Regions from separate parts of the Paenibacillus wynnii genome, predicted to be linked through region 2. Evidence: a T-box and tRNA genes for the amino acid it is inferred to sense, from the RefSeq annotation. Region 2 holds a T-box; the other holds one or more tRNA genes.
The links. The T-box of region 2 lies ahead of leuS (leucine--tRNA ligase). A T-box ahead of a tRNA ligase gene usually reads a tRNA of that ligase, here a tRNA-Leu.
Positions count from the first base shown of each region.

Region 1: it encodes a tRNA-Leu, which carries the amino acid that the T-box ahead of leuS (leucine--tRNA ligase) is inferred to sense. The anticodon was not compared.

Region 1 is NZ_JQCR01000002.1:838,975-842,392, forward strand. It holds gene PWYN_RS06385 (ArsR/SmtB family transcription factor) at 1-382, opposite strand, end outside; tRNA gene PWYN_RS06390 (tRNA-Leu) at 632-714, opposite strand; gene PWYN_RS06395 (helix-turn-helix domain-containing protein) at 797-1,162, opposite strand; gene PWYN_RS28595 (Rha family transcriptional regulator) at 1,308-1,505, shown strand; gene PWYN_RS06405 (PAS domain-containing protein) at 1,542-2,186, shown strand; tRNA gene PWYN_RS06410 (tRNA-Leu) at 2,240-2,322, opposite strand; tRNA gene PWYN_RS06415 (tRNA-Glu) at 2,326-2,400, opposite strand; gene ald (alanine dehydrogenase) at 2,482-3,418, opposite strand, start outside.
Region 2 is NZ_JQCR01000003.1:2,342,435-2,345,852, reverse strand. It holds gene PWYN_RS26290 (AI-2E family transporter) at 1-688, shown strand, start outside; T-box leader at 764-1,023, shown strand; gene leuS (leucine--tRNA ligase) at 1,294-3,418, shown strand, end outside.

The DNA of each region.
Region 1 (3,418 bases), on a different contig from region 2:
AATTGGCCATTCCGCAGGTCGGTGAGACATCGCAATCGCTGTAATGACCGATCGGCATCTCCACTTCATAGACGCGAAACTCCTCCTTGAGCACCGCCTTTTCAATATTCAATGCAAAGTGGATGTCGTCATAATTACGGCTGCACACCTTCATCGCACCACGCGACGCGGGAAGCAGCTCTGTATTGATCAGCTTCGCCGCTTCCAGTACCTTAATATTGTTGGCAACCGTCGATACGGGAAGCTTGAGCAATGCCGCAATTTCAATTACGTTCAGTTGTTTGGTTATTAATAACTGAAGAATATCAACTCGTGACCGTGTGGATAAAGCATGTGCCACCACAACCAATTTCTCGGGATCATTAAAACTAAGCTCCAGCACAGATTTGCACTCCTCTTAAAAAGTAATTAATCATTAATATTACAATAATCTTACTTTTAATAGACAAAAAAATCAATATCCTTGTATTAAATTATATTCATTGAAATTTATCGACTTGAATCCTCAAAACCTCGGAACTCGTAATTCGTCAACTAGGTTATATAGAAAAACAAAGGTAGCCATTCGATGAAAATAAAGAAAGCAAAAAACCCTTGAATCATCAAGGGTTTTTTGCTTTTAAAAATGTTATGCGGTAGAGAGGACTCGAACCTCCACGGGTATACACCCACTACCCCCTCAAGATAGCGTGTCTGCCATTCCACCACTACCGCGCGGTGAGTAAAGACGTAAAAATTGTTTGAGGCCAACATTCATAATTATAAAACTACTGCGACTAAAAGTAAAGATGCAGATTTAGGAATTGTCATCCGCCGATTTAAGCTTACGGTACTCGGTAAAGGCAATGTATTCCTTAATAAATTCCTTCTCACTCGGGAGAAGTTCATCCGTTTGGCAATCCAGTTGCCGTATTTGCTCAAAAAAATAATCCTCTGCACTTTCGCGAACGATTTCGGGGGCATTTTTGCCCAGGATGAGCCAATCCAGACTAACATGAAAAAAAGCTCCAATCTCAATCAGCTTATGGGTTCCCGGGGTAGACTTTCCTCTTTTCCAATCCCCCATGTTGCCTGTACTGATATTTAACTGCTCACAAAATGACTTCTTGGTAAGTCCCTTTTGCTTGATCAAATACTCTATACGTTCGTATATGGACTGCATTCACAAAACCGCCTTCCAAACTCATAAAAATACTTATTTAAGGTATATTTTATTGAAATATGACGCAAAAAAGTATATAATTAACTAATACTATGTCTTACTTCATTATATCATAGGGCTGGAAAGTCGATAAGAGGTGAGTTCGTTGAATAGTAAAAGTCCCATAACCCCCTATGGCTGGGCCATTAAACAACGCCTTACAGAAATGTGTGTGAACCAGAAGGATTTCTGTCAGATCCACGGAATCCCGCCCTATCGTCTCTCTAATCTGATTCACGGAACACGCAAAGCCGAACGGTTTCGGCGGCAGATCGAGAAACTGCTTAACCTGCCACTGTCCTAAGCCTTCCATCCTGAAGATCTCAAGGAGCGATAACCTTTGTCAGAAAGCGTATTATCTTCTATCACGCATTCACTTGAAGCTCTACCACACTATACATGGGTTATCGACAGATATGGAGTGATTCAGTTTGTAAGCAGCAGTTGGATTGCGTACAGTAAGGAACACGGTTTATTCCCGCGCAAGGAATGTGTCGGGGCAAATTGCCATGAGCTATTTAGGGAATTCATCACCGACCCTATTCACAGGTTAACGTTGCTAGATTCCTTACAGAGCATTTTTCAAGGTGAACGCCTGGTATTCAGCACTAAATTCACTGTAAGTACCTTTAAGAAGGGCGGTAGATCGTTAGAGTTGGAAGCCTTTCCTCTCATGACAGACCTGACTTCGGCAAACTGCAACCTTATCATCTCATTGAAGGATCTAGGCCCCGTTATAAAAGAACGTAATATACAGCCATCCAGAATCTTTCGCTCCATACACAAGCCTCCGTACAAGCTTCGACTCATCCCCATCTGTGCCTCTTGTAAATCGATTCGCAACGATAAAGAGGAGTGGCTCAGGATTGAGCAGTATTTGCAGCAGAAGCTGTCTTTGCAGTTCACACACGATATCTGCCCGGATTGTATACGGCAGCTCTATCCCCAATATGCTGGGGCTTTGAAGAACATTAATGAGAATTAAAAAAAGGTAAGGTACCCTCTGCTAAGCAAAGGATTCCTTACCTCTTCGTGTAATGCGGTAGAGAGGACTCGAACCTCCACGAGCATACGCTCACTACCCCCTCAAGATAGCGTGTCTGCCATTCCACCACTACCGCATATGGTGACCCGTATGGGATTCGAACCCATGTTACCTCCGTGAAAGGGAGGTGTCTTAACCCCTTGACCAACGGGCCATACACTATGAAAATATGTTCTTTTCACAACAAAAATGAGTATATCAAACCTTGTATAAACTTGCAAGCATAATTTTTTAATTAGCTTTTCAGCACATCCATCCCATCAGCGAATTCATAGCCAAGGCTCTCTGCAACCGCCAGATTCGTAACGTGTCCAGCAGCTACATTTATCCCCCGGAACAGCGAAGCATTCTGTACGGATGCTTTTACAATACCAAGATTAGCAATTAGCAGCGCATATGGCATAGTTACATTGGTGAGTGCAAGGGCCGAAGTACGGGCTACCGCTCCTGGCATATTAGCAACAGCATAGTGTATAACACCATGCTTCACATAAGTAGGATTCGCATGAGTTGTAATTCTATCAATCGTCTCAATCGAACCTCCTTGGTCAATAGCTACGTCGACAATAACAGACCCTTCTGCCATCTGCTGAACCATGTACTCTTTCACTAACTTAGGCGCACGAGCTCCCGGAATCAGTACTGCACCTATAAGCAGATCTGCCTTCCGCACCGCTTGTTCAATGTGGTAGGAGTCCGACATAATTGTGATTACGCGTCCGCCGAAAATATCATCCAATTCACGCAAGCGGCTTGCCTTCGAATCCAATACGGTAACCTGCGCGCCCATACCAAGGGCAATTTTGGCTGCATTTGTCCCTACAATTCCTCCGCCAACGATTACCACCTCAGCCGGTCTTACACCGGGGACTCCGCCTAGTAAAATACCTTTGCCGCCATGCGGCTTCTCAAGCAACTGGGCTCCAATCTGTACAGCCATACGCCCTGCAACTTCACTCATTGGGATAAGGAGCGGCAAAGAGCCGTCTTCCAGCTGAATCGTTTCGTATCCAACCGCTGTAACTCCACTGTCTACTAATGCCTTCGTAAGTCCGGCTTCGGGAGCCAGATGTAAATAAGTAAACAAAATCAGACCTTGGCGGAAATACCCATACTCCTCAGGCAGCGGCTCCTTCACCTTCATGATCATCTCTGATTGTGCCCACACTTCA
Region 2 (3,418 bases):
TCCACCGGGTGTTGAGATGGGGATGAACAATTGGTTCTTTCAACTCGAAAACCGTCTCGCAACGGGAATATCCCACTTTCTTGATAATATCGGATCCACTATAAATTTGTTGTTTAATGCGTTTATTGTCCCGTTCTTGGTATTTTATATCTTGAAGGATTTTGATGTATTCGAACGGACCGTAGTATCCTGTCTGCCGCGTTCCCGGCGTAAATCCATTGTTACTATGCTAAAAGACATTGACGAGGCGCTGGGTAATTATATCCGCGGACAGTTCCTGGTTTGTATCATTATCGGGGTGCTTGCTTATATCGGTTATGCGCTAATTGGTATGCCATATGCACTGCTTTTTGCCTGCGTGGTCGCTTTATTCGATATTGTGCCTTATCTGGGCCCTTTCCTGGGTGCGGCCCCTGCAATAGTGATGGCGTCGACCATTTCCTTTCGATTGGTTCTGCTGGTCGCGGTTGTGAATACCTTATGCCAAATGCTTGAGAGTAATGTAATCTCTCCTCAGGTCGTGGGCCGGACGCTCCATCTTCATCCACTGCTCATCATATTTGCATTGCTTGTGGGCGGAGAAGTGGCTGGCATAGTAGGTTTAATTCTGGCTGTACCGTTATTTGCGGCAGGTAAAGTGGTTCTTCAGCACTTTATAGCCTACTACATGAAAAGAAAACATGTCTAGGGAACATTCACATTGACTGGGACTGCAGCTTTTGTATATAATATTGTGGAATATTACGATTAGCATCGTGAATTATATTTATCGTTGATGAGGAGCATTAATTTCGAAATCGTCAATACAGAGAGCCGGCGCTAGGTGCGAGCCGGTTGGCGGAACGGAATGAACTCACCTCGGAGTAACGGCGCAAATGTTGCAGAATCCGTCAATACGGAACCCTGCTGGTTGAACGCCGTCGCCTCACCCCCGTTAAAGGGTGCAAAGTGAGTGGCAGATCAAAGTATGTTCAGCCGCTAACTAGGGTGGTACCACGGGAATTTAAACCTCTCGTCCCTAGCGTTTACGCTAGGGATGGGAGGTTTTTTTGAAATATAAGTAAGTATAAGTTTTCAGTATACTTTCCTTATATTTCTACTAGAAACGGATACCTGAAATCGATACGGAGTATCGCTGCTTCGGAAGCATAGGCTCTCATTGAGGACGGCAAAGCCGTTTCTTCTTGAAATATAGGAAAGTATAAATTTCACTTCATACTTGTTCCTTATATTTTTCATGATATTAAACTAAGGTAGCAAACTTAACAGCAACACTCCAAGGAGGAGCCTACGATGAGCGACAATAAAGCAAGTGCAACTGCCGGACCTGGATACCGGGCACAGACACTGGAGCCGAAATGGCAGCAGTTTTGGGAAGAGAACAAAACCTTTAAGACAGGCGAAGATCCAGGGAAACCAAAATTTTATGCGTTGGATATGTTTCCATACCCTTCAGGTGCCGGTCTGCATGTAGGTCATCCGGAAGGTTATACGGCTACAGACATTGTTTCCCGCTACAAGCGGATGAAAGGCTATAATGTACTCCACCCGATGGGTTGGGACGCATTTGGGTTGCCGGCCGAGCAGCATGCATTGGATACCGGTCAGCATCCGCGTGAAATCACCTTTAAGAACATCGACAATTTCCGTCGGCAGATCAAATCGCTAGGTTTCTCTTATGATTGGGACCGTGAGATCAGTACAACAGATCCTGCTTACTATAAATGGACACAGTGGATCTTTATACAGCTCTATAAACGCGGTTTGGCTTATGTAGCAGAGGTTCCTGTAAACTGGTGTGAGGCGCTGGGTACCGTGCTGGCTAATGAAGAAGTCATCGATGGTAAGAGTGAACGCGGTGGGCATCCGGTTGTTCGCAAGCCGATGCGTCAGTGGATTCTGAGAATTACGGAATATGCAGAACGTTTGCTGGATGACCTGGAGGAGCTGGATTGGTCCGAGAGCATCAAGGATATGCAGCGCAACTGGATTGGCAAATCCGTAGGAGCGGAAGTTACCTTTGCGATTGAAGGTTACGAAGCGAACTTGACTGTATTCACGACTCGACCGGACACATTGTTCGGAGCCAGCTATTGTGTATTGGCTCCTGAGCATGAACTGGTAGATATACTTACAACAGAAAGCCAACGTGCAGCTGTAGCAGAATACAAGGAGAAGGCTTCCCATAAGAGTGACCTGGAGCGTACTGACCTTGCCAAGGATAAGACAGGAGTATTCACAGGTGCTAATGCGATCAATCCGGTGAACGGTGCCAAGGTACAGATCTGGATCGCGGATTATGTGCTAGCCGGATATGGAACAGGAGCAATCATGGCTGTTCCAGGTCATGACACTCGTGACTGGGAGTTTGCGAAGCAGTTCGGCCTGGAAATTCTGGAGGTTGTACAAGGCGGGAATATTGAAGAAGAGGCCTATGCAGGGGATGGACCGCATGTGAATTCAGACTTCCTGAATGGACTGGATAATACGGAAGCCATTGCGAAGATGATCTCTTGGCTGGAGGAAAAAGGAAGCGGTAAAGGCAAAGTGACTTACCGCCTCCGTGACTGGTTGTTCAGCCGTCAGCGTTATTGGGGTGAGCCCATTCCAATTCTGCATCTGGAAGATGGCTCAATGAAGACCGTGCCGGAAGATCAGCTTCCATTGCTGTTGCCGGATGTAGATCAGATCAGACCTTCTGGTACTGGTGAATCTCCACTGGCAAATGTTACGGATTGGGTAGAAACCGTGGATACAGAAACGGGTATGAAAGCCCGCCGTGAGACCAATACAATGCCGCAATGGGCAGGCAGCTGCTGGTATTACCTGCGATTCATTGATCCGCTTAATGACCGCGAGCTGTGTGCGCCAGATAAGCAAAAAGAATGGCTGCCCGTAGATTTGTACATCGGTGGAGCTGAGCATGCTGTACTTCACTTGCTGTATGCCCGTTTCTGGCATAAGGTACTGTATGATATCGGTGTTGTACAGACTAAGGAACCTTTCTATAAACTGGTCAATCAAGGTATGATTCTCGGAACGAATAACGAGAAAATGAGTAAATCGCGCGGGAATGTCATCAACCCGGATGAAATCGTAAACGAATATGGTGCGGATACACTCCGTCTGTATGAAATGTTTATGGGGCCACTGGAAGCCACCAAGCCATGGAATGAAAAAGGAACAGAAGGAATTCACCGCTTCCTGTCCCGTGTATGGCGTCTGTTCGTAAATGAGGATGGCAGTGTTAATGCCAAGATTACAGATAACGGCGGCAGTGACGAATTCAAACGGACATGGCATAAAACGCTCAAAAAAGTAACAGAGGATTTCGAAAACCTGCGTTTCAATACAGCGATCAGCCAGTTGATGATTTTCACGAATGATGCCTACAAACAGGATACACTCCCGCGTGAAG